DNA from 2 places in the Methylobacterium sp. Leaf93 genome. Region 1 is predicted to be linked to the other one. Evidence: predicted binding sites of a transcription regulator. Region 1 holds the regulator's gene; the other holds the start of a gene.
The links. Region 1 encodes PhoB, which activates phosphate uptake and scavenging genes when phosphate is short. Its sites were predicted from a motif close to TGTCATNNANCTGTCAT; they were not measured.

Region 1 (14,626 bases):
CATTGAAGGTCACCACCGGCGGCGTCTTCGCCAGGAACGCGTCGGTCCGGGCGAAGTCCGCCACCGCCGCCTCAATCTCGCGGGCCGCATCAGCCGCGCCGACGCCCGGATAGATCGCGATCCGGCACGCGATTCGACACCAGGCGGGCACCGACGAGGCCCAATCGCCCCCCTCGATCCGGCCGACATTGAGGTTGATCGGATGCGCTTCACCCTCGAAATGGCGGCGTCCCGTCTTGCGGGCGTTCCACGATTCCTCGAGTTCGCGCAGGGCCCCGATCACCCGGTAGGCCGCGTCAATAGCGTTGGCTCCCGCCCCCATCTCGCGGACATGGACAGGCGTACCCCGCACCTCGACCGTGAACCACAGCACGCCGGTATTGGCGCGCACGAGCTTCTCGTCCTCGGGCTCGGGGATCAGCACGGCATCGGCCCGGTAGCCATGCAGGTGGGCCATCAGAGCACCGTTGCCGGTGGATTCCTCCTCGACCACGGACTGGACCGTCACCGTGGCAGCCGGCTGAAGCCCAATCCGGGCCAGCGCATCGAGAGCGAAAAGGTTGGCGGCGTGGCCGGCCTTCATGTCGGCCGCACCCCTTCCATACATCCAGTCGCCCCGTATCACGGGATCGAAGGGTGGGTGGCTCCACAGGTCGAGGGGACCGGGGGGTACGACGTCCACATGCGCTTGCAGGATCAATGAGCGGCCGGTCTCATGCCGGGGCCGGTGGATGCCGACGACGAGGGGCGCATCGGAATGCTCCGGCGTGATCCGTCCCCCGCCGGGATGCGCGATGATGGCCGCATGGTCCATACGGACCCGCTCCATGGCGTAGCCACGCTCCCTCAGGCAGCGGAAGACGTGGTCCTGAATCGCGTGCTCGGCGCCCCGAACCGAGCCGAACCGGACGAGGGACTGGATATGGGCCACCTGCTCGGCGAAGCCCCGTTCCACGGAGGTGGCAATACGGTCCGCGAGAGCAGGGTCGAGCTCCATCGATCGTCCTCGTGAAAGCCTGTCGAACAGCCCGTCACATAGGCCCATCCGATCTGCCGGGAACCCGCCGCCGGCTCAGACGAAGAAGGCGGTGGCCATGGCGAGAGGAAGTGCGGCGATGGCCGCCGGGCGGATCCAGGCCGGACGATAGGACATCAGCACCACGACGATGAGCGCGCCCCCGGTGAGCGAGCCGAGCCATTGCACCGGACCGAAATTCCAGTCTGCCGTGATGACGGCCGCAGCGAAGGCCAGGCCGATGAAAAGCCAACCCGCCACGCGGAACGCACTGTCCCGCCGCCGGGAGGGACGCCCGTGGAACAGGGTCCGGCCATGCCGGTCCATGCTCAGGCAGAGGCAGGCGAGACCGGAGAAGCTCAGGAGTGAGGTGAGGGATACGGCGACGGGCGTCATGCTTGGACGAGATCTCCGGTGGTACGGGCGGACTCTATCCGCGCCCCCTCGTGGCGCCCGAGCTTGCGCGCGCCGAAGAAGAAGACCAGCGCGAGGGCCAACATGGCGGCGTCGAAGCTCAGGAAGTCGGCACGCCATCCCGTCTGCACCCAATCGACCAGGGGAACGGCGAGGAAGAGAAGCGCGGCAGCATAACTCATCTCGCTCCATGCTCGACGATGCGGGCGAGCGAGGGGGATCAGGGCGGCGAGGAGCCAGATTCCAAAGAACACGCCGCCTTCCCAGGATTCCCTAGCGGCCCATTCTACCGGAACGAGGCGGTTGGCGAGGAAGAGCGCCGCCATTCCGATGGGCAGGCCGAGGATCGTGCCGATGTTGAGCGCATGAACGAGGCGCCAGCCGGGGGCGGGACGGACGACGCCCTTCGGCGCCCGCGCCACGGTCCACAGGACGAGGCCAGTGGCGATGGCGGCGCAGCCCATCAGGCCGGACAGGAAGAACAGGATGCGCAGGGCCGGCCCGGCGAAATGCGCCTCGTGCAAGCCGACGAAGCTCGTATAGGCATGCGCCGCCGGCTTCAGCGGCCCGGTCCGTTCGACCACCTCCCCGGTCACCGCGTGGAAGGCGATCTGCGGATGGCGATGGGCGAGCCCATGGGGCTCCTCGAACACCGCCACCACGGTGGCATTGGCATCACCGGGATTGTTGATCGAGACCACCTCGAGCGGCTCGCTCACCTCGGCCTGGGCGCGGCGGATGAGAGGACCAAGCGGCGCCGGCTCGGCCAGCTTGCCCTCGGCGGCTCGCCAGGCCGGCATCTGGCCGGACTCGACGTAGAAGCGCAGCTCGTCGCCCTTGTAGGCGCTCACCATTCCCCACGGCATGTACATGAGCGCGAGCGAGACGATGCCCGTATAGGTGATCATCAGGTGGAACGGCAGCGCCAGAACACCAGTGACGTTGTGCGCGTCGAGCCAGCCGCGCTGGGCGGATTTCGAACGGCGGAAGGTGAAGAAGTCGGCGAAGATCCGGCGATGGGTGACGATGCCGCTGATGAGGGCGACGAGCAGGACCATCGCGCAGATGCCGACGATCCAGCGGCCGAGGGCCGGGAGCATCTGCAATTCGAAATGGAAGCGGTAAAAGAAGTCGCCGCCCTGTGTCGCCCGGGCCTCTGTCGGCGCACCGGTATCCGGATCGAGGAGAGCCTTTCCAAACTCGCCGTCCGGCGTGACCATCCAATAGGCGCCGATATACGGCTTGTCGGGCTGCGGCACGCCCACATACCAAGCCATCGCCTTCGGGGCATGGACCTTGAGATACGCAACTCCGAGTTCGGTCGCGCGAACAACGTCGTAGTCCGCCTGCGCGCGTAATTCGGGCCGCATCCAGAGAGAGATATCGGACTTGTAGTAGGTGGCGGTGCCGGTGACGAAGACGGCAAACATCACCCAGCCGGTGACGAGCCCCGCCCAGGTGTGCAGCCATGCCATCGATTGGCGAAACCCCTGCTTCATGCGGGTTGCACCGTGCTGCCCAGGGCGAGCCAGAGACCGGCACCCAGGCACAAAGCCGGAAGCGCCAGCCCTATCGCTGCGCGGGCGAGGGTACGGGCGGAGAAGACCCAGATCACCGCACCCGCCATGATCGCGAAGCTCGCCAGGGTGGCGGAGGCAACGGCTTCCGAACGGTCGAGGGGCAAGGTCAGGGATAGGAAGGCCGTGGCGATGGCCGCGAGGGCATAGCCTCCGAAGATCGCGAGGAGGGTCCGGCCCGCCACCATCAGGCGGTAGCGGCCCTGCGATGGCCGTGCATTCGGCTTGGTCGTATCCGTCATCGGCAGGCAGCACCGGATTGCGAGGAGCGAATGGCAGGCGGGCTCGGAACGGCAACGCCAGCGAAACGGATGGCCTCGACGCCGCGAAGACCGGCAGCATCATCGAGATGCCAGTCACCATCGCTATACAAACCCTCGTCTTGCCCGGGCAATCACTATGTTGTGGAACGATTCCAGATACGCCGAACCATGGGAGTCCAGGCCAACCATGAGCCCGACGAGCTTCGGTGCGGTCGCCGGGCGAGTCTTGCGAGTGCGAACGCCACGCCTGTAGAACTCTTGCCGAATGGCGGGGAACCGGGCGCGATGGACGATACGCTCGAAGCGTCGGAGGGGGCTCGCACGCGTTGCGCTCTTGCCTGCACGATCGCCGATCATGCCAGCGTCGCATCCTGGCAGAACGGGATTCCCCTCTTCCGGGACATCACCCTGACCCATTGTGGCGAGACCGACCTGTCCGATGTGACGCTCCGCATCTCAGCGATTCCGCCGTTGTTCCGCCCTGTCACCCTGCCGATCCAGCAAATCGGGGCTGGGGGCCTCCAACGCATCGACGCACCGGATCTGCGGATCGACGGAGCGATCCTCGCAGGATTGCGGGAGAACCGGCTCTGTACCGTCACGCTGACGTTGACGGCTCCAGCCGACGGGAGCGATCGGGCGGGCGAGCTCGCCCGGGAGGAGTTCGACCTGCGGCTCCTGCCGCCCTCCCATTGGGGAGGCGCGGATACGGCGCCCGAACTGCTCGCGGCCTTCGTCAGGCCCAACGACCCGGCCGTGGACGGCATCCTGCGCTCCGCCGCCGCGATCCTGGAACGGGCAAGGCGAAGCACCGCCTTCGACGGCTATCGCAGCGGAAGAAGGGCCAGGGCGTGGGAGATGGCGGAGGCGATCCACGCGGCGATGGCGGCCCTGCGGATCACCTACGTGCTGCCGCCCGCGAGTTTCGAACGGTCGGGACAGAAGGTCCGCGAGCCCGGCGCGATCGTGGAGCGGAGGCTCGCCACCTGCCTCGACCTCACCCTGCTCTGGGCCGCCTGCTGCGAGCAGGCCGGGCTCAATCCGCTCCTGATCCTCACCCGCGATCACGCGCTCCTCGGGCTGTGGCTCGTGGACGAGACCCTGCCGGAAACGGCCGGCGACGACGCCCAGGCCCTGCGGAAGCGCCGTGACCTGCAGGAACTGATCCTGATCGAGACCACAATTCTCACCGCCGATCCGCCAGGGAGTTTCGCGGATGCGGTGGCGGCCGGCGCGCGCCTGATCGATGCGGATGCCGAGTCCCCCCTGGAGATGGTCCTCGATCTGCGGCGCGCCCGCCTATCCGGTATCTCCCCCCTCGATACGGGCGAGCCCGGCGCACAGGCGCCGGCCCCTGAGATTGCGGCTGCGCTCGTCCAAGCGCTCGGCGCGCCGCCGTCCTTCGTCGAGGATCTCCCCGCTCCCCGCCTCGATCTGCCCCGTCGCGAGCCCCGCGACCGGCTGGAAGCCTGGAAGCTGCGGCTCCTCGACCTGACCCTGCGGAACAAGCTCCTCAACTTCAAACCGGGCAAGGGATCGCTCACTCTCGATTGCCCTGAGCCGGGCGCGTTCGAAGACGCCCTCGCGGCGGGCCGCGCCTTCAGGCTCGTCGCCCGTCCGCCCTCCGAGGCATCGGTCGTCGCGACGGATCACGAACGCGGCGAGATCGGCGCCGATGTCGGGGCGGAGGAACTGGAGGCCCGCCTCACCGACCTGTTCCGGCTCGCCCGCGGCAGTTTCGAAGAGGGCGGCGCCAACGTCCTGTTCCTCGCCTTCGGCTTCCTCACCTGGACACGGGGCAACGGCATGCCGCCCGCCCGCGCACCGCTGCTGCTGGTGCCGGCGGCCCTGACCCGCGCCAGCGTCCGCGCCGGCTTCCGCCTGGTGCGGCACGACGAGGAGGCGCGCCTCAACCCGACGCTGCTGGAGATGCTGCGTCAGGATTTCGACCTCGACATGCCGGATTTCGCCGAGGGCGTGCCGGGCGACGAATCCGGCATCGACGTCGAGGCCGTCTGGCGGATCGTGCGCACCCATATCCGCGACCTAAAGGGGTTCGAGGTCACGACCGAGGTGGTGCTCTCGGCCTTCTCCTTCACCAAGTTCCTGATGTGGAAGGATCTGAGCGAGCGGACGGACCTCCTGAAGCGCAGCCCGGTGGTGCGCCACCTCCTCGACACGCCGAAACAGGCCTACGGCGACGGGACGGGCTTTCCCGTGCCGGAGCGCCTCGACGCGGAGCATCCACCCTCCGGCATCTTCACGCCGCTCCTCGCCGATTCCTCTCAGGTCTCGGCGATCCTCGCGGCGGCCTCCGGCAAGGATTTCGTCCTGTTCGGCCCACCCGGCACCGGCAAGAGCCAGACCATCGCCAACATGATCGCGCAGTGCCTGGCGCTCGGGCGCACGGTGCTGTTCGTGTCGCAGAAGAGCGCCGCCCTGGAGGTGGTGCGCCGGCGACTCGACGCGGTGGGGCTGGGCGCCTGCTGCCTCGAAGTCCATGCGGCCAAGGCCCAGAAGACGCACGTCATCGCGCAACTCCGCGAGGCTTGGGCCGCGAGGAGCGGCGAGCCCGTCCCTTGGGACGAGGCGGCCACCGATCTCCAGCGCCGCCGGGAGGGCCTGAACGGTGTGGTGGAGAGCCTGCACGCCACACGGGCGAACGGCCTCAGCGCCCATTCGGCCATGGGGCGGGTCATCGCCGACCGGCAGGCCGGCCGGGACGGGCTCAGCCTCGCCTGGCCGAAGGACACGACCTCCGTGCCCGGCCACCGGGATGGCCTGCGGGCCCAGTGCGGTGAGCTTGCCGCCCTTCGCCCCATCGTCGGGGACATCGCGAACCATCCCCTCCGGGGCATCGGAGCGATCGCTTGGTCGCCCCTGTGGCGGGCCGAGATGGAGCAGGCTGTTCCCGAACTCGCCCGCACCCTGCTGGACTTCGCGACAGCCGGCCAGCATCTCGCCGAGGCGATGGGCCTTACGCCCCTCGGCCGGACCTATGACGGCCTGCGCGCGCTCTCCTCCCTCGCCGCCGCCCTGTTCCGGCCGGAGGCGCGGATGGGCCTGCGCTTCCTCGGCCCCGGAGGCGCGGCCTTGCGCCATGCCGTCGAGGCCCGCCGCACCCGACAGGACGAGCTCGCCCGGCTGAACGCCCGGCTCTTCGTCCCCTACGCCCCCTCGGTGTTCGGCAGCGACCTCGACCGCCTGCTGGCCGAGTGGCGCGCGGCGAAAGCCTCGAACTTCTTCCTGCGGGGGCGGCGTCTGAGCCGAGTTCGCGACCTCCTCGCCCACTTCGCGCAAGGGCGCGTACCGGAGGATATCGGGCCGGACCTCGTCACACTCGCCGAGATCAAGGCCCTGCAGGCGGCAAGGCCTGCCCTAGCGGAGGCTCTGGCGAGCGCTACCGCGGAGCTCGGACATCCCTGGTCGGATATGACGGCCCCCGCCGACCTGTTCACCGCTCCGATGGCCTGGGCGACGCGGCTCGCACCGGTGATCACCACCATGGCGCCGCTCGTCGGAGGCCCGGACATCATCCGCGCGAGGCTCGCCGAGTTCCTCGACACCGAGGATGGCAGGCTCGAACCTGGCGGCAGCCTGGCCTTGGCAAAGGAGGATTTCACGACGCGGAAAAACGCCGCCGTGAAGGTCATCGAGATGCTCGGGCGTCTGGCCGGCAGGGCCAAGCCCGACCGCCCGTTGGAGACGGAGGGCGATTGGGTCGCCGGCACCCTCGCCGTTGCGGAACGCTGGCGGAGGGCGCTGCCCAAGGCGCAGGCCTGGGCGAGCTGGCAGAGGGCGGTGAGCGAGGCGACGAGGGCGGGCCTCGGTCCTCTGGTCTCCGAGATCGAGGCGGGAACGCTGCAGGACGACGCCATCCTCCCGGCCTTCGAGGGCGCCTATGCGCGCTGGTGGATCGACCACGCCGTCACCGACGACGTCCGCCTGCGCGATTTCATGGGCCAGCGCCACGAGGAGGCGATCCGGGGCTTCGGCGAGGCCGATTCCCGGCTCGCCGGCCTCGCCGGGGCGGCGGTGCGTGCCCGCATCGGCGGCGGCGTGCCGCTCGCCGGCGCCTTCGGCACCGATCCCGAATGGGGCACGCTGGCCCGCGAAATCACCAAGCACGCCAGGCACATGCCCCTGCGCCAGCTCTTCGCGCGGATGCCGAACGCGCTGACCCGTCTGACCCCCTGCCTGATGATGAGCCCGCTCTCCATCGCCCAGTACTGGCCGGCCGAGGCGAAGCCCTTCGACATCGTCATCTTCGACGAGGCCTCGCAGATCGCCCCCTGGGACGCCATCGGCGCCATCGCGCGGGGCCGGCAGGTGGTCATCGTCGGCGATCCCGAACAATTGCCGCCCACCAATGTGGGCGATCGCGGCGTCGACGAGATCTCGGACGGCCTCGACGTCGCCGACCAGGAAAGCATCCTCGACGAGTGCCTGGCTGCGCACCTGCCGCAAAGGCGCCTCGCCTGGCACTACAGAAGCCGCCACGAGAGCCTCATCGCCTTCTCGAACCGGCACTATTATCGCGGCGACCTCGTCACCTTCCCCTCCCCCGTCACCGAGGACCGGGCGGTGCGGCTGCACTACGTGGCAGACGGCGTCTACGAGCGCGGCGGGGCGCGGGTGAACCGACCGGAAGCGCGCGCCCTGGTGGCGGAGGTGGTCGCCCGGATCACGGCCCCGGCCTTCGCGGCGGAGGAACGTTCGCTCGGCATCGTCACCTTCAACGGCGAGCAGCAGCGGCTGATCGAGAACCTGCTCGATGCCGAGCGGCGGGGAAGGCCGGAACTGGAGCGGTTCTTCGACGGGAGGACCTGGAAAGAACCGGTCTTCGTGAAGAACCTCGAGACCGTGCAGGGCGACGAGCGCGACGCGATCCTGTTCTCGGTGGCGGCGGGTCCCGACGCGGCGGGCCGGATCACCGGGCAGATCAGCTCCCTCAACCGCGAGGGCGGCCACCGACGCCTCAACGTGGCGATCACCCGGGCCCGGCAGGAACTCGTTGTCTTCGCGTCGATGCGGGCCGATCAAGTGGATCTCGGCCGCGGCAGCGCCCGCGGGGTACGCGATTTCAAGCACTTCCTCGATTTCGCCGAACACGGAGCCCGCGCCTTGGAGACGGCGGCCGCGCCGACGGGGGGAGACATCGAATCACCGTTCGAGGGCGCGGTGATGGCGGCTTTGGCCGCACGGGGCTGGAGAATCGTACCGCAGGTGGGCGTATCCGCCTTTCGGATCGACCTCGGCATCGTCCATCCCGACGCTCCGGGGCGCTACCTCGCGGGAGTGGAGTGCGACGGGGCGACCTATCACCGGGCGGCGACCGCGCGCGACCGTGACCGCCTGCGCGAATGGGTGCTCACCGACCTCGGATGGCGCATCCACCGGGTCTGGAGCACCGATTGGTGGAACGATCCGCAAGGCGCCCTCGACCGGCTCGACAGGGCGTTGCGGGCCGATCTCGACGCCGATAGGGCGAAGCCGGAGCCGGTCGTGATCGCGCCGGCCGCCCCTGACATACCATGGGCCGAGCCCCCCGGCCTCTATGAACCCGCCGACCTATCGGGCTTCTCTCCCGATGCCGCGCGGTTCCACGAGGTGGGCTACGAGGCCACGCTGGCGGCGATGGCGGCCGAGGTGGTCAAGCGGGAAGGCCCTGTATTTGCTGACGTTCTCGCCGAGCGCCTCCTGCGCGCCCATGGCTTTGCCCGGATCACGGCCCGCCTGCGCCAGCGCGCCCTGGGGGCCGTCGATCCCCGCTGCCCCCATACCAGCGAGGGCGACCGCATCGTGCTCTGGCCGGAGGCCGCCCCTGCCGGGCCGGTGAGGTTCCGGCCGGCTGAAGGAGAGGGGCGAGCCCCCGCCGACATCCCGCTGCAGGAGCTCGCAGGCCTCGCCCGCGACCTCGAACCGGCACTCGGCATCGAGGCTCGGATGGCCGCGCAGCTGGGCCTCGGCCGGATGAGCGAGGCGGTCCGCGCCCGGTTCGCCGAGGCCGCCTCCCTCGCGCGGGAGAGCGAAGCACCGGCCCCGAAACCCGTCGGATGAGACGGGCGGATCGACCGCCACGCGACCCCCGTTTCGACCGCCATGCGCCGGGGTTTATGGCGGTACGCGACGTGAAAAAGCCCCGCCTGGTAAGGCGGGGCCGATGGCGGTGACTTTGGAGCCGTGCGACGTGAATTAGGCTGCGAGCTTCAGGGCTTCGGGAGCGTTGTCGTTCACGAGGACGAGCTCACCGGCCGTGACGGTGGAGGTGCTGGTCGTGGGGGTCAGGCGATCGGCGACGAAGGCCACCAGGGAGATGTTGGCGGCTGCGGCGACGGCGACGGCGGTGAGAATGAGAGCGGTCATATCGATGTTCCTCGGGGCGATGCGTTTGCGTTGCAGCATGTATGACAGCCTCCCCGCCTTTCTGGTATACCAAACGCCAAATACCACTTATGCAGCCCGCGCATGGAATGCACATTATCCCGCGAAGCCCTGCATTTGACGCACTATGATGCATGTCGGGCAGCACGCCCGATCCACCCTTCTCCTGCCCGAAGGTCCCAACCCGATGCCCCGCCCCACCTCAGCCGTCCTCGCCCTTCTGCTCGCGGCATGGTCCTTCGACGCGCGAGCACAGGATGCGAACCGGGTGCGTGCGATGAACGCGGTGAGCGACCTGGCGCGGGCGTACCGAGAGCAGACAGAGACGCTCCGGCGTATGGAGACCGTCCAGCGCGACCGGGCGCGGGCGGGTGACAGGACCCGGCGCAACGCCGAGCGGGACAGCCGTTCGATGCGACGCTTCGACCGCTGAGCGGACGTTCGGCATGCGACGCAATCTCGTCATACCAACCATCATGCGTTGACTACAAAAGAAGACATGTGAGCGATACGATCTGGATCGAGAGTTTTTATACATGAAATAATATTTATTATAAAACAAAACATATTAAATCAAAGTCATATTAGTGTTTGCCGTATAAATACATGATTTTATTATGTTTATAGTCGACGCAGCAATGGATTGTCTACAAATCGCAGGCTCACCGCAAACCATCCCCCCTTTCTGCTTCTGTTAACATCTTCCCCATATCCAAACCCATTCACACGCTGTGGGCGGGGTTGCACGTGACCAGTTTTAAATTAGGCACAAAAGTCGCCATTGGCTACGTTGCCTTGCTGACAATGATGATTGTACTGACCATCTATGGTGTATTCCAAGTAAAAACCATAGACAGCAAGCTGATAGAAATCAATAATTTGAATTCCGTCAAGCAGCGTTATGCCATCAACTTCCGTGGAAGCGTGCACGACCGAGCCATCAGTTTGCGTGATGTCACGCTCGTGGCGGATCAAGCGGGCCGCGACGCGGCGCTCGCCGACATTACGCGGCTGACCGAAGCTTACGCCCGATCGGCGGCGAGCATGGACCGGATGTTCGCCGAACGGCCCGACACCTCTGCCGAAGAGCGGGCGATCCTCGGGGACATCAAGCAGACGGAAGCCAGGACCCTGCCGCTCATGAAGGCCGTGATCGACAGCCAGCAGTCCGGGGACGTCGGCAAAGCCCGAGCGATCCTCATGCAGGATGCGCGGCCGGCCTTCGTCGAATGGCTTGCGCGCATCAACCGATTCATCGACCTCCAGGAAGCCCGCAATCAGGCCACCGGCGCCGATGTCCGCGCGGTCTCTCAAGCCTTTACCGTCCTCATGCTGGCGCTTTGCGCGATGGCCTCGCTCATCGGCTGCGGCTTTGCGGTTTGGGCCTACCGGGCCATCCGGTCGCTTCGCCCGCTCACCGCCGTGATGCTGAAGCTCGCCAAGGGGGAACTCGACGCCGCCGTTCCGGAAACGCGGCAGCGCGACGAGGTCGGTGACATAACGCGGGCGGTGCGCACGTTCAGAGACAATGCCCTCGTCGCACGGGGCCTGACGGAGGAGCGGGCAGCCGAGCAGGCACAGAAACTGCGTCAAGCCGAGCAGATCGATGCGACGACGCGAACGTTCGAAACGACGGTGAACGGCATTGTGGCTCGGGTGGATGCCGCCGCTGCCGAGATGCAGGCGACGGCACGGGCAATGGTGGGTACTGCGGCACAGACCGCCTCGCAGTCGATCTCAGTGGCGGCAGCGGCCGAGGAAGCGGCCTCGAATGTCAACACAGTGGCGGTGGCGACGGAAGAACTCGGTTCGTCGGTGCAGGAGATCGGCCGGCAGGTCGACGGTTCGGCCGATCTCGCCACCCGCGCGGTGGCTGAGGCCGGCGAGACCGCCGTGCTGGTGCGGGATTTGAGCGAAGCGGCCACCCGCATCGGTGACGTGGTGGCAATGATCTCCGGCATCGCCGGTCAAACCAACCTCCTGGCGCTCAACGCGACCATCGAGGCTGCCCGCGCAGGCGAGGCCGGACGAGGCTTCGCGGTGGTCGCAGCCGAGGTCAAGGAACTCGCGAACCAGACCGCGAAAGCAACGGAAGAGATCGTCGGTCAGATCGGCCGCATCCAGTCTTCGACAGGTCAGGCGGTCACGGCCATCGACGGCATCGCCGGGCGTATCCGCGAGATCAGTGGTGTGGCGACCTCGATCGCGGCGGCCGTGGAGCAGCAGGGTGCGGCGACCCAGGAGATCGTGCGCAACGTTTCCAGGGCGGCGACGGGCACAGGCGCGGTGACGAGCAATATCTCGGGAGTCGCTGGCGCGGCCGAAGAAACGGGTACGGCCGCGAGCCGGGTGCTTGAGGCGGCCTCCGAACTGTCGCGCCAATCCGAGCACCTCGCCACCGAGGTCGGGCAGTTCCTGACGACGGTACGAGCAGCCTGACCCTCATCAGGCGGCGTGTCCCTGAGCAGGTTTCGCGGAAGCGGCCCCCGGTTCTGCGATAGAAAACCCGCGACACAGCGAAGAGCCAAGCAGGGTGAAGCGTTGTCTTGCCAACGTGAATCTGCTTAGCCCTCCGGGAAGCGAGATCGTGTCGGAACGACCGCCGGAAGTCCGGGATCGACCTCACGATCTCGTATCGGCAGGAATGGCATCGGCTCGCGGTGGTGGCCCGGAGGCAAGGCCACCCGCCTTCGTCACGATGGGGGTGCTCGTCTGGACGGAGCAGCGCGAACCCGGCCGTGGTCTCACTCGTCCGTCGAGAACATCTCGTCGAAGGAATAGCCGGAGCCACGCACGGTGCGGATCGGGTCGCTCTGGCGCGGGCGGTTGATGGCCTTGCGCAGGCGGCCCACATGCACGTCCACCGTGCGCTCGTCGATATAGACGTCGTGCCCCCAGACCCCGTCGAGGAGTTGCTCGCGCGAGAATACCCGGCCGGGGCTCCGCATCAGGAATTCGAGGAGCTTGAACTCGGTGGGTCCGAGATGGATCTCGCGGCCCTGGCGGCGGATGCGGTGGCTGACGCGGTCGAGCTCGATGTTGCCGGCGACGAGCAGGTCCGCCACGTGGCTGGGCTTGGCCCGGCGCAGGAGCGCGCGGACCCGGGCGAGCAGTTCCGGCACCGAGAACGGCTTGACGATGTAATCGTCGGCGCCGGTGCCGAGGCCGCGGATGCGGTCGCCCTCCTCGCCCCGCGCCGTCAGCATGATCACCGGCAGCCGCTCGGTCTCGCGCCGGGCGCGGATACGGCGGCACAGCTCGATACCGGAGAGACCGGGCATCATCCAGTCGAGGAGGACGAGGTCGGGCACCTGCTCCTGAAGGCGCAGATCGGCCTCGTCGCCGCGGGCGGCGGTATCGACGACGAAGCCTTCCGCTTCGAGGTTGTAGCGGAGGAGAAGGGTCAGGGCCTCCTCGTCCTCGACGATCAAGATGCGCGTACTCATGCGGGTGTTTTCAGGGTGAGGGCGGCCGTCCCGTCACGCACAGGACAACCGCGCGAGGATCGTGCCGGAATGGCCCGACCGGAGGGACGGTCAGGCGCTGGCGGGCAAAGACACGGTGGCGTAGTTCGACGCGTCGTTCTTCGGGCGATCCTGTTCGGCCAGATCGTTCGTGCCGGTGACGAGGTAGTGGATCGTCTCGGCGATGTTGGTGGTGTGGTCGCCGATCCGCTCGATGTTCTTGGCGCAGAACAGCAGATGCGTGCAGAACGAGATGTTGCGCGGGTCTTCCATCATGTAGGTCAGCAATTCGCGGAAGAGCGAGTTGTAGAGCGCGTCGATGGCGTCGTCACGCTCCCAGACGTCGAGGGCGGCCTTCACGTCCTGGCTCGCATAGGCGTCGAGGACGTCCTTCAGCTGCTCCTGCACCAGGTCGCCCATGTGCTGGACGGCGATGACGATCTTCTGCGGCTGAATCTGCTCGGCGATGGCCACTACGCGCTTGGCGACGTTCTTCGACAGGTCGCCGATGCGCTCGAGATCGTTCGAGACGCGGATGGCCGAGACCGTCTCGCGCAGGTCGATGGCGAGGGGCTGACGCTTGGCGATGAGCAGGATCGCCCGCTCCTCGATCTCGTGCTGGAGGGCATCGAGGCGCTTGTCGGCGCCGATCACCGCCTGGGCCAGGGGCACGTCCCGGCGCACCAGGGCGTTGCCGGAATCGGTCATCATCTTCTCGGCGATCCCGCCCATCTCGGAAATCGAGCGGCGCAGGTTTTCCAGTTCCGTGTCGTAGGAACTGACGATGTGGGTGGACATGCTCGCACTCCTCGACCGAGGCCGCCTCGGGCGGCCCGCATCGCGTAGATCGGGACCGGTGCCGCGGAACGCGGCCCCGGCGGGCTCAGCCGAAGCGGCCGGTGATGTAGTCCTGGGTCTGGCGCTTCTCGGGGTTCATGAAGATCCGCGTGGTGGGGCCGAACTCCACCAGCTCGCCGAGATACATGAACGCCGTGAACTGCGAGATGCGTGCCGCCTGCTGCATGTTGTGCGTGACGATGACGATCGTGAACTCGGAGCGCAGCTGCTCGATCAGTTCCTCGATGCGGCCCGTGGAGATCGGGTCGAGGGCCGAGGTCGGCTCGTCGAACAGGATCACCTCGGGGCGCTGGGCCACGGTGCGGGCGATGCAGAGGCGCTGCTGCTGGCCGCCCGACAGACCCATGCCCGACTGCTTGAGCTTGTCCTTCACCTCGTCCCAGAGGGCGGCCTTGCGCAGGGATTCCTCGACGCGGACGTCGAGATCGGCCTTGGGCAGCTTCTCGTAGAGGCGCAGGCCGAAGGCGACGTTGTCATAGATCGACATCGGGAACGGCGTCGGCTTCTGGAACACCATGCCGATGCGCGAGCGCAGCTCGTTGAGATCGACCTTGGCGTCGAGGACGTTCTGGCCGTCGAGGAGGATCTGCCCCTCGGCGCGCTGCTCGGGGTAGAGGCTGTAGATCCGGTTGAAGGTGCGCAGGAGGGTCG
Region 2 (14,626 bases), on a different contig from region 1:
GCGGGCGAGGTTTTCGCGGTGGGCGACGTAGATCATCTCCTCGGTGATGATCCCGGCTTTGGCGAATTCGTACTGCGTCACCATCTGGCCGGGGCCGGCCTTGCGGATCTGGCGTGTGGCCGGACAGGGGGCGACGAGCTTGTCCTCCGGTACGAAGCCGTTGTCCTCGGGCTTGACCGCGCGCGGCGTGATCGTGGCGTAGCCGCGCTTGGCGATCCACGGGTCGCGCAGCAGGGGCAGGCCGGCATTCAGGTCGATCCGGGCATCGGTCTCGGTATAGGGGCCAGACGGATCGTAGACCCGCACCGGGGCTTCCTTCGGATCACTCAACGTGACCTCGCGGAACGGCACCCGGATGTCGTCACGGCCGGCCACGCTCGCATAGACCTTGCGCGAACCCATGATCGGTCCGGTGGTCACGGCTTGCGGCTGGCCCTTGGCGGGTTCTTGTCCGGAAAGGTCTTTGGGGAGGACGGGTGCGTTCATATCGGATTCGCTCCTGGCGTGGGAGGCGATCCGGTTCGCAACGGTACGTTAGGACGACGGGCACCCGCTCGTTCGGAGCAGACAACCCAAGCGTAGTTCCCGTCCCTCCGCCGGTATGAGCCGGATCAGGTTCAAGGGTCAGGGCTGCGGCCCTATCTCAGCCCCCTGAACGGGGCCCCCCTCGGAACGATTCGAAAGTCTGCGTTCGCCGCGCCTTTGTCAATCGCCCTGAGAAACATCCCCGCCGGAGTGAATTGTCGCCTGTCTCGAGCGAGCCTCGTGCCGCCCGGATCGCGGCTCTTCCGATTCATGCGGTCATTCCGCCGTTGATCGAAGTCTCGTATTTAGTTCGTTAGGACTGATCTATTTTGGCGTGACTTTTGTCGGACGGTAAAACGGTCTCGAATAATGGAGCCATCCCGATCGGCGACGCGTTGTCGATCATAATCTCTTCCAGACGATCAGGTTGGTGTTCCATGAACAAGCTTATTCTCGCATCCGCCGCATTGCTCGGCGCCGTCACATTCTTTCCGGATACGGCCGATGCGCGTGGCGGCGGACATGGCGGCGGACATGGCGGCGGCGGTCACGGTGGCGGCATGAGTCGTGGCGGCGGTGGCGGTGGCGGTGGCTTCGGCGGCGGCGGCTTCGCACGCGGCGGTGGCGGCGGCGGTGCCTTCGGCGGTCATGGTATCGGCGGCGGCGGACGCGGGCACGGCGGTATCGCGCACGGGCCGAATGTCGGCGGCGGTGGCTTCGGTGGGGGCGGTGGCTTCGGCCGGGGCGGCCACCACCATCATCACGGCCATGGCTACAATCGCGGATATGGGCGGGGCTATGGTGGGCTTGGCCTCGGCCTGGGCCTCGGTCTGGCGGGCGCCGGGATCGGCTATGGCTACGGTAGCGGGTACTACGGCAACGGCTACGACAACGGTTATTACGGTGGCGGCTATGCGCCGGCCTATTACGGCGGCGCCGTGGACGTTCAGCAGGATGTCGGCGGGTCCGACCAGGATGTGGCCTACTGCATCCAGCGCTTCCGCTCCTACGATCAGCGGACGGGCACCTATCTCGGCAATGACGGCCTGCGTCATCGCTGCCCGCAATAAGCTCTTTCGCCCTGACACTCTGCGCTCGGGCGGGATCGCCTGAGCCTCCTCGCTTCGAGAAGCCCCGCAGCCCCCCGCTGCGGGGCTTCCTCGCATTTGGGGCCGGGCGTTCGCTTGGTCGATGAGGAATGGCCTTGAAACCGGAGGCCATGCCACTGCCCCCGGCATCTCGAACCCATGGCCACGCCCAAAACGGCGCATCTTCCGGTGCCGGGCAGCATGGCGTAACGCCCTGTCATGGTCGCCTCCGGTCCCTCCCTCGCTCCCGACGACATCGCCCATGTCATTCAGATCGCGCTCGCGCCCGCCTTCCTGCTGACGGCGCTGGCGACGCTGCTCAACGTCTTCTCCACGCGCCTGGGGCGGGTGGCCGACCGGGTCGATGACGCCGCCGACCGGCTGCAGAAGGCGGATGCGGACGAGGCCGCCCGCCTGTCGTACCAGTTGGCCTATCTGCGTCGGCGTTCCTTCGTGCTCGACGTTGCGGTGGTCCTCGCCTCCCTCGGCAGCATCATGACCGGCATCGCGGTGCTGACGCTGTTCGTGGGGGCCTTGCGCGATGCGGCCACGGCCTCCGTCCTGTTCGGCTGCTTCGGAATCGCCCTGGTCTGCACGGTTGCGGCCATCGTCGCCTTCCTCATCGAGATCCTGATGGCGGGCCGCCGCGTCCGGGACGAAGTCGACCGTCAGACGGTGGAGGCCTCGGACCGTGAAGCGGGCGGACCCGAGATCTCCCACCGCTCACCTCGACCGGGCCGGTTTTGACTAAGCAGGTTTAGCAAAAGTGGTCACCGGTTTTGCGTTCCAAAACCTGCGACACGTCAAAGACCTAAGCGAGGTGAAGCGTTGGCTTGCCAATGCGAACCTGCTTAGGGCCGGCGACCTCACGCCCCGGCGGGCGCGGCGGCGTGCGTGTCGAGCCATTGCACGGCGCCGCTGAGGTCGAAGCCCCGCTCCCGGCCATAGGCCATGAGGTCGTCGCGGCGCAGCCGCCCCGCCAGCACGTCGGACAAGGCCCACAGGGTGAGCGAGCGCGTGCCGCTGCGGCAATGGGCGAGGACCGGGCCGGGTGCGCCCTCCACGGCCTCGCGGAAACGCGCGATGTCCTCATGGGTGATGCCAGGGCCGGTAACGGGAAGGTGCAGATAGGCGAGACCCGCCGCCTCGGCCGCCGCCGCTTCGGCCTCGCTGCCCAACTGGTCCGGCTCCTCGCCTTCGGGACGGTTGTTGATGAGCAGGGCAAAGCCCTTGGTGGACAGGTCCGCGATCTCCGTCTCGTTCGGCTGGCCGGAGACCGACAGGCGCGGCTCGATGGGCGTGATCGTCATGTGGTCTCTCTCGTTGGCTGCCTTCGCGCCGTGCAGGTTCCCCTTGCCGGGGGAGGGCGCTCTGCCGGGGACGAACGGGGCATGTTCATTCCACCGCACCGCCCATCGTGAACCCGCGACGGGGCTCGTCCGTTTCCAATCCGATCCCTCAACCCGCCTTCAGGACGACTACCATGGCCGATGCAAGACAGATCGTCGATGCGCTCGTGCGCTCACGCAAGGGGGGAATCGCCGCCACGGCCGCCCTCGGCGGCCTCGCCCTCGTCGCGGGTCTGGCCCTGCGGGCACTCCGTCCCTCTGCGGCGTCCGAGACCCCCGATCTGAGCCAGGTCGACGAGGACGAGGCGCGCATCATGCTGCGCGCCATGGTGGCCGCGACCCTGGCCGACGGCATCGTCGACCAGCAGGAGCGCCGGCGCCTCGACGCAGCGGTGGAGGCGGCCGGTATCGACCGGGATGGGCGCGCCTGGCTCGAAAAGGAACTTACCGACCCGGCCGAGATCGACGAACTCGCCGAGCGCGTCGAGTCGCCGGAGCAGGGCGCGCGCCTCTATGCGGCTGCGCGTCTGGCCATCGATGCCGATACACTGCAGGAGCGGGAGTTCCTGAAGCGATTGGCCGAGGCCCTGGACGTCTCACAGGACGTGGCCGCGCGGGTCGATGCCGGGCTGGAGGAGGCCTGAGACCGGAGCGGGATTACTTCCCCACCCATTCGTGCCCGGCCACCAGCGCCTCCACCGAGCGCGTCCAGGTGCCGGGCTGGTCGGTGGAGCCGGTGCCGAGCGCCCGCTGGACCATGACGCTGTCGCTCCAGCGGCCGTACTTGTAGCCCACCGCCGGAAGCAGACCGACGCGGACGAAGCCGCAGGCTTCGTGGAGCCGCAGGGACGCCTCGTTCTGCGCGTCGATATAGCCGATCATCTGGCGGTAGCCGCCGGCGGCGCAGGCCTCGATCAGCGCGGGGAGCAGGCGCCGGCCGATGCCGGCGTTCAGGTGCTCGTGATGGACGTAGATCGAGTGCTTGAGCGTGTAGCGATAGGCCGGGCGCTTGCGAAACGGGACGGCATAGGCATAGCCCGCCACCACCCCGTCGCGATCGGCCACGAGATGCGGCAGGCGCCTCTTGCGCATGGCCTTTCGGCGGCGCTTGAGGTCGTCGGGATGGAGCGGATCCTCCTCGAAATCGCCGACATCCCCCACGCCCCGCCGGATATGGTGGGCGTAGATCGCCACCATGGCCGGCACGTCCGAATCCGAGGACGGCCGGATGATCACTTCGGGATCGGAGGCGGTGGGCGGCCCGTCCGGACTCACGGGCGGTTCTCGCGCATGACGTAGGTGTAGAACCGGATCGTCCCGTCGGGGTCGACGTTGCGGAACACGCCCTGGATCTCGGCTTCGAAGCCCGGGAACAGGTTCGCCGAGCGTTCGAACATCTTGAAGTAATCCAGCATGGGTTTCGCCCGCTCGTCCAGTCGCTCGCCCGGCAGCACCGTGCCGATGCCCGGCGGGTAGACCAGAAGCAAGGTCGTCGCCACACGGCCCTCGGCTTCCGCGATCGGCACGTAATCGACGTTGTTGCGGGTGAGTTGCTGTACCGCCTCCTTCGGGGTCATCACCATCTCGGGCAGGTGCCCCGGCTCGAACTGCTTGCGCTGGAGCGTGCTGGTGCCGTGCTCGCGGTGGAAGGCGTGGAAATCCGCGCAGAGGTCGCGCAGGCGCACGCCCTTGTAGCGGTTGGGCCGGCGCCGGACGAATTCCGGCATGGCATCCTCGAGCGGCACGTTCTCGTCATGCAGGCGCTTGAAGGCCACGAGGCCGGAGATGAGCGTGCCGGCCTTGGAGGATTCGACGCCCGGGGTCAGTAGGAAGAGGAGCGAGTTGAGGTCGTTCTTCTCCGGCACGATCCTGTTTTCACGCAGATACTGGGCGACGATCGGGGCCGGTACGCCGTGATCGGCATATTGCCCCGTGCGGCGGTCGAAGCCGGGGGTGAGCACGGTGAGCTTGTTCGGGTCGGTCATGGCGTAGTTCGGCGCCACATGGGTGAAGCCGTGCCAGGCGGCACCGGGGGTCAGCTCCCAGTATTTCGCGTCGCTGGCGAGCTCGTCCGTCGAGACGCTCTCCCACGGCACCTTACCCTCCGGGCCCTTCACCGTGTCCGGCACGAAGGGGTCGAAGAACCAGCGGCGCAGGGGATCGCCCTCCTTCTCCTCGAATTCGCGGCGGATGGCGCGGACCTTCTTGCGCCATTCGATGCCGAGCCGGATCGTGTCGTCCCACAGGACGACGCCCGAGCGGCCCTTCATCATCTGCGCGCCGACATCCAGCGACGCGAAGAGCGGGTAGAACGGCGAGGTCGAGGCGTGGACGAGGAAGGTCTCGTTGAAGCGCCGGTGCTCGATGCGCCGGGTCTGGCCGCGGATATGGCTGTCCTTGGTGTGGATCTGCGAGGCCTGGGAGAAGCTCGCCAACTGCTTGTGGGTCGATTGCGTGGCGATGATGCCCGGCGAGGTCTCGTCGAGGCCCTTCAGTCCCATGGCGAAGCGGCCGGCGAAGAGGGGGTGGAACTTCATGAAGCCCGCCCAGGCCTCGTCGAACAGGATGTAGTCGCAGAGATGCCCGATCTTCTCGAGGATCATCTGCGCGTTGTAGATCGTGCCGTCATAGGTGCATTGCTCCACCACCGCCACGCGGAACGGGCGTTCGCGCTTCCAGGCCTCCTTGTCGGTGATGAGGGGGTTGGTGCGGATCTTCTCACGGATGGCCGCCTCGTCGAGGGCCTCGTGATACATCGGGCCGATCAGGCCGAAGCAGTTGCGGTCGGTCTCCAGGAAGACCGGAACCGCGCCGCCGAGGAACAGGGCGCCGTGATGGGCCGCCTTGTGGTTGTTGCGGTCGAACAGGACGAGGTCGCCCTCCGCCACCAGGGCCGAGAGCACGATCTTGTTGGAGGCCGAGGTGCCGTTGAGGACGAAATAGGTCTTTTCCGCCCCGAAGATGACGGCGGCTTCCTTCTGCGCCTTCAAGGCCGGGCCTTCGTGGACCAAAAGGTCGCCGAGATCGAGCACGGAATTGTCGAGGTCGTCGCGGAACACGGCCTCGCCGAGATGCTCCACGAAGATGCGCCCGATGGGGGAGCGGTTGTAGAAGATGCCGCCGTTATGGCCGGGGCAGGTCCAGAGCTGGTTGCCCTGCTCGGCATAGTCCACCAGCGCGCCGAAGAAGGGCGTCTTCAGGGTCTCGGCATATTGCTTGACCCGGCTCACGAGGCCGCGGGCGATGTAGTCCGGGGTCTCTTCCGCGAGGAAGATGTAGCCGTCGATGAAGTCGAGCACTTCGACGGGGATGTCTTCCAGGCGCTTGCGCCGGACCATGATGACGATGGGCATTTCGAGCCCGCGCTTCCGCATCAGGTTGATGAGGGCGGCGGCCTTGCCGTCGAGGCCGCGCTTGCCCCAATCCACCACCATGCAGCCGATGGCGGCATCGGTCTGGACCGCGATGGCCGCGTCCTCCACGCGGCGGGCGCGGACGACCTCGAAGCCGAGCTTTTCCACCGAGCCTATGATCTGCTGGACGCGCACGCCCTCGAGATCGTCCGGGTCGAAGTTCGGCGCGCACATGAGCACGGTGAAGCGGCGAAAGAAGTCCATGCGGGGGAAGGCTCCGGTGGTCGGATGAATCGAGGGGGGTGTGGGCGCGTTCGCGTTCCGGATCAACCGGGCCGGGCGGCGAGACTGAGCCGGCGGATGACGAGGTAGACGGCGAGCGCCGCGAGCGCGCCGATTCCCAGCGCGAGCAGCGACCCATTGTCGGATTCCGAAAAGAACAGGCCCTTGGTGTTCATGCCGAACACGCCCGTCACCAGGGTGGGCGGCAGGAACAGGGCCGTGAGGATCGACAGGGTGAAGAGCTGCCGGTTGGTGAGCGCGGTGGTGCGGGCGGCGATCTCGTCCTGCAGCAAGCGGCTGCGTTCGGACAGGACATGCATGTCGCGGTGGAGGGAATCGAGACGTTGGACCACCCGCGCGGCCATGGCGCCCACCGCTTCGGGCAATTGATCTCCCTCCGTGCCGGCTTCGTCCTCGAGCCGGTGGAACACCGCCCGCAACCCGGCAAGCTGCCGGTGGGAGCGCACGGATTGGCGGCGGATCGGTCCCAGGGGCCTCGGGTCGTCCGCCTTGGCCTCGTCGAGCATGTCGTCCTCGATGGCGTCGAGGGAGGAGGACAGGCGCTCGGCCGTGGCGATCAGCGCTTCGACGGTGCTGCCGACGAAGCGCTCCAGCAGCTTGGCCGGGCCGGGGACGAGGGTGCCGGACAAGACCGCGTCGCGGGCGGCCACCGCGCAGGCCGTGGCGTGGCGACGGCCGCTGACGAGGAAGCGCGGGCCGAGGATGCAATGGAGACGGCCGTTCGGCTCCTCGCTCGACGAACCGTCGAAGGCGCGTTCCCGGTCGGCGATGACGAAACCGGCATGGGGCCCGTCCACGACGACGCGCTGATGCTCGTCGCGGGCGAAGGTCGCGGCGGCGAGCCGGGCCGGGCCGAGGCGCCCTTCGAGGATGAGCGCCTCGGTCCGCGCATCGACGAGGTCGACATGGAGCCAGACGAAGCCGTGATCCGGGTCGTCCAGCGAGGGAATCCCGTCCCCTGGTCCAACCTGGCGTCCCCGTCCCTCCGCGTCGAAGGTGAGGGCGAAGATCAGCCCCGGGAGGGGGGATTCCTCAATGAGAAGGTGCTGCATGGTGCGGTCGCGGCGATCATGGCCGGCAAAATGCCGGCTCACTATCGCGCTGGATCGCAACGCTGGGCGACACTGTGATGACGGAGGGGCACCTCCGCCGATCGATGCTCGACCTGCGGGTCAAGCGATCCGCAGGCGGGGGCGACGACGATTGGCTATCCTCAGCGGGTCACGACGCCCTTGTCGGCTTCCTTGACGCTGCCGTCGGCTTCCTTGCGGTTCAGACCCTTGTCCGCTTCCTTGCGGAGCTCTTGTGTGAAAGCGGTGGCCTGATGTCCGACGAAGACCTTCATATCGGCCGGAACGACGGCCCAGACGACGGCAACGATGAACACCGTCGCCGCCATGCCGTAGGCGAACATTTCCATGATGCCGAGCCAGCCAAGCAACAACGGGATGCTGCTCACGATCAATCCGATGAAGGAACTTCCGGTCAGAAAATAAACTGAGAAGAAGGTGATGACAGCGAGGGATACCGGCTTGACGAAACGGACTATGTAACGTTCCATGGTATTTTATCTCCTATTATGTAGCTGATGAAAGAGCCTTTTGCTCCTCTGGGCATGTATTTGTTACGCATCGACAATGAAGTGCGTCTTCTAAGACCGTTCAAATCATTGTCTTGCCGCTCAGGTGTCGGCGAAACTCGTATCGATTCAATAAACGCCGCATACCAGAAGCTGAGCAGGAGTCCAGCGATTCTTAATCCCCCGGCCTTCGATGCTGAATTAAACGATTCTAATAAAGAAATTTGTTTGCTGCTGCCGGCAGGGTCTCCTCACTGTCATACAGTTGTGATCCAAGCGCCCGGATGATTCCCATTCATCAGGAAGGCAATACTATGGATGGCACGCGCGCCGGGACTCGCCCTTTCGATATCGAGGCTATTCGTCGAGAGATGGCGGACGATTTCGATGAAGAGCTCGAGATGGAGCTCGAAGACGAGCGCCTCGAGCAGCTCGTTAGCGAAATCGATGCCAAACCTCGTCTGCCCACCATGGACCGGAAGATCTATTTCCGGGAGCTGTTCCGGCTGCAACACGAGCTGGTTCGTCTCCAGGATTGGGTCCAGGCCCAGAAACTACGCGTGGTCGTGATCTTCGAGGGACGGGATTCGGCCGGCAAGGGCGGCGCGATCAAGCGCATCACTCAGCGTCTTAATCCCCGCGTCTGCCGCGTGGCTGCGCTCCCGGCTCCGAACGAGCGCGAGCGCACGCAATGGTACTTCCAGCGCTACGTGGCGCATCTGCCGGCGGGCGGCGAGATCGTGCTGTTCGACCGCTCCTGGTACAATCGGGCCGGCGTCGAGCGCGTGATGGGCTTCTGCACCCCGGACCAGTACGAGGAATTCTTCCAGTCCGCGCCGGAATTCGAGCGCATGCTGGTGCGGTCCGGCATCATCGTGCTGAAATACTGGTTCTCGATTACCGACGAAGAGCAGGAGCTGCGCTTCAACATGCGCATCCACGATCCCCTGAAACAATGGAAGCTCTCGCCGATGGACGTCGAATCCCGTCGCCGCTGGGAGGATTACACCAAGGCGAAGGAAGTGATGCTCGCCCGCACGCATATTCCCGAAGCGCCCTGGTGGGTGGTCGAGGCCGTGGACAAGAAGAAGGCCCGCCTCAATTGCATCAGCCATCTCCTCACGCAAATCCCTTATGGCGACGTGGAGCACCCGCCGGTGCATCTGCCCGAGCGCATGCGCCACGAGGATTATGCCCGCCAGCCGGTGCCGCAGGAGATGTTCGTCCCCGCCCTCTTCTGACCAAACGGGGGTACTGCTCGGCCGGATGCGGTTGCCCAAAGCGGCCGGGATGGGCAAGACCCGTATCGGACGGGCCGATTCTCGGCCGGTCCGGCATGGGAATCCCGCATGAGCGCCACCGACGAGATCCTGTTCGCCACCGACGAGGCGGGCATCGCCCGCATCGTTCTCAACCGGCCGCAGGCGCGCAACGCGCTGACCTTCGCGATGTATCAGGGCCTCATCGACCTCTGCGACAGGATCGAGGCGGACGAGCGGATCAAGGTCCTCGTCATCACCGGCGCCGGCGAGAAAGCCTTCGCCGCCGGCACCGACATCAGTCAGTTCCGTGATTTCTCCCGTCCCGAGGATGCCCTCGGCTACGAGCGCTTCATGGACAGGGTCCTGGGCGCGCTCGAGCGTCTGCGCGTGCCCGTCATCGCCGCCGTCGCCGGCGCCTGTACTGGCGGCGGGACCGCCATCGCCGCCTCCTGCGACCTGCGCATCGCCACGCGTGACGCCCGGTTCGGCTTTCCCATCGCGCGGACTCTGGGCAATTGCCTGTCGATGTCCAACCTGCGGCGCCTGTCCGGCCTCATCGGTCCCGCCCGGGTGAAGGACATGATCTTCACGGCCCGCCTGTTCGGCGCGGAGGAGGCGCTCGCGGCCGGCCTCGTCGGCGAGGTGGTGGAGGATGCCGCCGCCCTCGCCGCCAGGGCGACGGAACTCGCGACGCAGCTCGCCGGCCATGCACCGCTGACCCTGCGGGCCACCAAGGAAGGCCTGCGCCGGCTAGACGCCGAGGCAGAGGCGGAGGGCGAGCGCCCCGGCGATGACCTCATCCTGATGTGCTACACCAGCGCCGATTTCCGCGAGGGCATGGAGGCCTTCCTGGCCAAGCGCCCGCCGAACTGGACCGGCCGGTAAAGCGCTGTTTCCAGCGCTGTCCCGATGCGGATGTGGGCAGCGTGACACACCGGACGGGGAAAGCCGCTGGTCGCCCAGCTGCCTCGGCTCGGTTGCAGCCCTGTCATGCTCGTCGTGATAGAGCACGAGCGGGGACGGTCGCCCCGGGACATGCTTTTTTCCGAGGGATGATGCTCCGCTCGTTTCCTCTCGCGGCGTCCGCAGCCCTGTTATCGGGCCTTGCTGTGTCGGGCGCCCACGCCCAGACCGCCGCCGAGATCGCGGCGCGGCAGGCGCGCCTGGCCCTGGAGGGGCTCGACATCGGCTCGCCGCGCGGCGCCGGCGGCGATCCGCAGACATCGGTGGCGCAGTCGGTGACCTCGGCCAAGCCTTCGGCCAACCTCAACACCTCGATCCAGGACCAGCTCGGCCCCTATGGCGATCCCTACGGCCTGCGCTCGTTCCTGAAGACCAAGGGCATCGAATACAGCCTCACTTATATCGGCGAGAGCTTCGGCAATGCGACGGGCGGCGCGCGGCGCGGTGGCATCGTTGAGGGACGGCTCGACGTCCAGTTTGATGCCGACCTCGAAACGCTGGCGGGCTGGTACGGGGCGGCTTTCCACACCAACCTCTACCTCATCCACGGCACCGGCCTGTCGCGCTACTACGTCAACAATTTCATCACCGTGAGCGCCATCGAGGCATTGCCCTCCTCGCGGCTCTACGAGCTCTGGCTGGAGCAGAAACTGTTCGACGGCCAGTTCAGCCTGAAGGTCGGTCAGATCGCGGCCGATACCGAATTCGCCGTGAGCCAGACCGGCACGTTGTTCATCAACTCCACCTTCGGCTGGCCCAACATCATGGCCGAGGTGCTGCCGAGCGGCGGGCCGATCTATCCCCTGGCGGTGCCGGCGATCCGCGCGAAATACGTGCCCAATCAGAACTTTTCCCTTCAGGTCGGCCTCTTCGACGGCGATCCGGCGGGGCCTTTTCCCAGCGATCTCGATCCGCAGCGCCGCAACCGCACCGGCACGAACTTCCGCACCAACGATCCCGCTCTGGTCATCGCGGAAGCCGCCTACGCCTACAACATCGCGCAGGGCGATGTCGGCGATCCCGGCACGGTGACCCTGGGGGGGTGGCACCATTTCGGCCGGTTCGACAGCCAGCGCTTCGACACGGCCGGGCGCTCGCTGGCAGATCCGTCCACCACCGGCATCGCCCGACGCTTCCGGGGCGACAGCGGCCTCTACGGCATCATCGACCAGACCATCTACCGCGAACCCGACGATCCCAACGACGGCGCCAGCGTGTTCCTGCGCGTGTCCGGGGCGCCCTCCGACCGCAACATCGTGGATTTCTACGCCGATGCCGGCATCGCCTATAAGGGCCTCTTCAAGGGCCGCTCCGATGACACGATCGGGGTCGCCGTCGCCATCGCGCGGATCTCGGACGCGGCGCGCGGTTTGGACACCGACACGATCCTACTGGCCGGGACGAACATGCCCCGGCGCAGCAGCGAGGCGGTCCTCGAGGCGACCTATCAGGCCGTGCTGGGACCGGGCGTGACCGTGCAGCCGGACGTTCAGTACGTGTTCCGTCCCAGCGGCGGTGTGCCCAATCCGCGCGATCCCAATGGCGCCCGGATCAAGAACGCGGCCGTGTTCGGCCTGCGGGCGACGGTGCGTTACTGAGAACCATCGACAGAGCCAGTGTGCTCAGGCCGTCCGAAGCCTCGCCTCGGCACGAGGCGAGGATGGGGTGACCGGCTTCGTCTCACGAAGCGCATGCGGTTCATCGGAATTGACGACGTCGATATCGGTTATCGATACCATCTGTTTGATGAATGGTGCGACGCAAAATATATCCCTCTCATGCAACGGGGCATTGGCCCCGGAACAGCTGAGGGATCCTCGTCATGACCGTTCGTAGCCTTGTCCTCGCCGCTCTCGCCTCCGCCACCCTGGTCGGTACCGCGACCGCCGACGAGCGCATCACCGTCACCCCCACGCTCTATCGGGAGCAGGCCCGCGTCACGGCTGCCGTGCGCCCGGCCTCCGAACTGACCACCACGCCGGCCCTGACCCCGCGTGCTCCCGCCACCCGGCGCATCGTCGCCGAAATCGTCGACCCCGCGACCCGCTAAGGCGGTTACCGTGAGCGGGGCCGGAGCAACGGCGTACATCATCGCTCCATGGGGTCTGCCCCATGGAGCGTTTTGCTTGTCGAGCCTACCGAATGCGGGTGTTCAGGCGCTTGCCTGGCTCACGAACTTCGTCGTCAGATAGGCCTCGATCGCCTCCGAGCCGCCCTCGCTGCCGTAGCCGGAATCCTTGATGCCGCCGAAGGGGGTTTCGGGGAAGGCGAGACCGTGATGGTTGATGCCGAGCATGCCGCTCTCGACCCGAGCGGCGATCTCGGTCGCGCGGGAGGCGGAGCGGGTGTAGGCGTAGGCGGCCAGACCATAGGGTAGCCGGTTGGCCTCGGCGAAGGCCGCGTCGTCGTCGGAAAAGCGCTGGACCAGGGCCACGGGGCCGAACGGCTCCTCGTTCATGATCCGCGCGGTGAGCGGGGTCTCGGCGAGCACAGTCGGTTCGAAGAAATGGCCGCGGTTGCCGATGCGCTTGCCGCCGGTGCGGAGTTCCGCGCCCTGCGCCACGGCGTCGGCCACGAGGGATTCCATCGCCTCGCGCCGGCGGGCATGGATCAGCGGCCCCATCTGGGTCTCGGGATCGAGCCCGTCGCCGACCCTGATGCCCTCTGCATGCGCCACGAATCCCTCGACGAAGCGGTCGTAGACGGAATCGTGGATGAGGAAGCGCGTCGGCGCGACGCAGACCTGCCCGGCATTGCGGAATTTGTTGGCGCCGAGCACCGAGACGGCCTTCTCCACATCCGCATCGGCGAAGACCAGGGCGGGGGCGTGGCCACCGAGCTCCATGGTGATGCGCTTCATGTGGCGCCCGGCCAAAGCCGCGAGCTCCTTGCCCACCGGAGTGGAGCCGGTGAACGAGATCTTGGCGATGACCGGATGCGGGATGAGGTAGGACGAGATCTCGGCCGGATCGCCGAAGACCAGGGACAGCACGTCACCCGGAACCCCGGCATCGAGGAAGGCGCGGACGAGCTCGGCGCAGCTGGCCGGTGTATCCTCCGGCCCTTTCAGGATCACCGAGCAGCCGGTGCAGAGCGCCGCCGACAGCTTGCGAACGGCCTGGTTGATCGGGAAGTTCCAGGGTGTGAAAGCCGCCACGGGGCCCACCGGCTCGCGCAGAACCATCTGGGTCACGCCCGGCACGCGGGCGGGGATGATGCGGCCGTAGGCGCGTTTCCCTTCCTCGGCGAACCAGTCGATGACGTCGGCGGCGGCAAGCGTCTCCACCCGCGCCTCCGCCAGCGGCTTGCCCTGTTCCAGGGTCATCGTCCGGGCGATGTCGTCGACGCGCGAACGGAGCAGATCGGCGGCCCGCCGCATCACCTTGGCGCGATCGAAGGCAGCGACCCTTCGCCATTCAGCGAATCCGCGACGGGCGGCCTCCAGGGCGCGGTCGAGATCGTTGCGCGTCGCCACCGCCACGGTGCCGATGGCGTCGCCGGTGGCTGGGTTGAGGACGGGAATGGTCCGCGCGTCGGAACCGGGCGTCCACGCCCCGGCGATGTGAAGGGTCACGTCCGTGTCGGTCATCGGCGGCTCACGCTCTCGAAGGAGCATGGGTTGTCCGCCCTTCGCGCCAGCGCCGCAACCCTTTGTGCCGCAACCCTCGGGAGCGGTCTCAGGCGGCGATGCGGACCCGCGCCTCGTCGGCGCCCTTCACCGTCACCGTGCCCCCGCGCGTGGCCTGCAGCGTGCCGCCGCGCGGGATCACGATCCAGCCCTCCTTGCAATCGTCGATGGGCTCGGAGACCACCACGAGGCCGGTCTCGGTCTGGCGGTAATAGAGACTCGGCGGGCGGCCGTCGCAGGCCCAGCGATAGGCCGTCAGGGTCTCGCCGTCGGTGACGACGGAGGTGAAGCGCAGGGCCTCGGTGATTCCGGCCGCCTGCATCAGGTCGCGGACCGTGGAGAGAGTTTCGGCCATGGCGCCGATCGGGTCTTCGGCGAGGCCGTTGGCCAGGGCCAGGAGGAAGATCGCCTCGGAATCGGTGGTGCCGCGCCGCGCTTCGTAGAGCGCGTCCGGGATCAGGGCCTCGATCCGCCGCTTGATGCGGTGATAACCGCCGATCTGGCCGTTATGCATGAACAGGTGCCGGCCATGGGCGAAGGGGTGGCAGTTCGCCCGCGTGGTGGCCGTGCCGGTGG

Region 2: a site for PhoB is predicted at 7,737-7,753, ahead of ASF26_RS21085 (CorA family divalent cation transporter). Genes of this name have one in related genera too.

Annotation. Positions count from the first base shown of each region.
Region 1 covers NZ_LMMS01000001.1:124,596-139,221, forward strand. Annotated here, with positions in the region: gene ASF26_RS00605 (ArgE/DapE family deacylase) at 1-997, opposite strand, end outside; gene ASF26_RS00610 (DUF3325 domain-containing protein) at 1,073-1,411, opposite strand; gene ASF26_RS00615 (PepSY-associated TM helix domain-containing protein) at 1,408-2,928, opposite strand; gene ASF26_RS00620 (hypothetical protein) at 2,925-3,248, opposite strand; gene ASF26_RS00625 (DUF3320 domain-containing protein) at 3,555-9,329, shown strand; gene ASF26_RS00630 (hypothetical protein) at 9,465-9,635, opposite strand; gene ASF26_RS00635 (hypothetical protein) at 9,841-10,086, shown strand; gene ASF26_RS00640 (methyl-accepting chemotaxis protein) at 10,401-12,092, shown strand; gene phoB (phosphate regulon transcriptional regulator PhoB) at 12,398-13,099, opposite strand; gene phoU (phosphate signaling complex protein PhoU) at 13,190-13,915, opposite strand; gene pstB (phosphate ABC transporter ATP-binding protein PstB) at 14,001-14,626, opposite strand, start outside.
Region 2 covers NZ_LMMS01000031.1:33,034-47,659, reverse strand. Annotated here, with positions in the region: gene thiC (phosphomethylpyrimidine synthase ThiC) at 1-486, opposite strand, end outside; TPP riboswitch at 572-678, opposite strand; gene ASF26_RS21115 (BA14K family protein) at 963-1,595, shown strand; gene ASF26_RS21110 (DUF2721 domain-containing protein) at 1,833-2,360, shown strand; gene ASF26_RS21105 (TIGR01244 family sulfur transferase) at 2,480-2,923, opposite strand; gene ASF26_RS21100 (DUF533 domain-containing protein) at 3,097-3,606, shown strand; gene ASF26_RS21095 (GNAT family N-acetyltransferase) at 3,620-4,237, opposite strand; gene ASF26_RS21090 (Orn/Lys/Arg decarboxylase N-terminal domain-containing protein) at 4,234-6,579, opposite strand; gene ASF26_RS21085 (CorA family divalent cation transporter) at 6,642-7,670, opposite strand; gene ASF26_RS21080 (hypothetical protein) at 7,832-8,077, opposite strand; gene ppk2 (polyphosphate kinase 2) at 8,512-9,438, shown strand; gene ASF26_RS21070 (enoyl-CoA hydratase/isomerase family protein) at 9,547-10,344, shown strand; gene ASF26_RS21065 (carbohydrate porin) at 10,512-12,020, shown strand; gene ASF26_RS21060 (hypothetical protein) at 12,245-12,472, shown strand; gene ASF26_RS21055 (NAD-dependent succinate-semialdehyde dehydrogenase) at 12,575-14,011, opposite strand; gene ASF26_RS21050 (class II glutamine amidotransferase) at 14,100-14,626, opposite strand, start outside.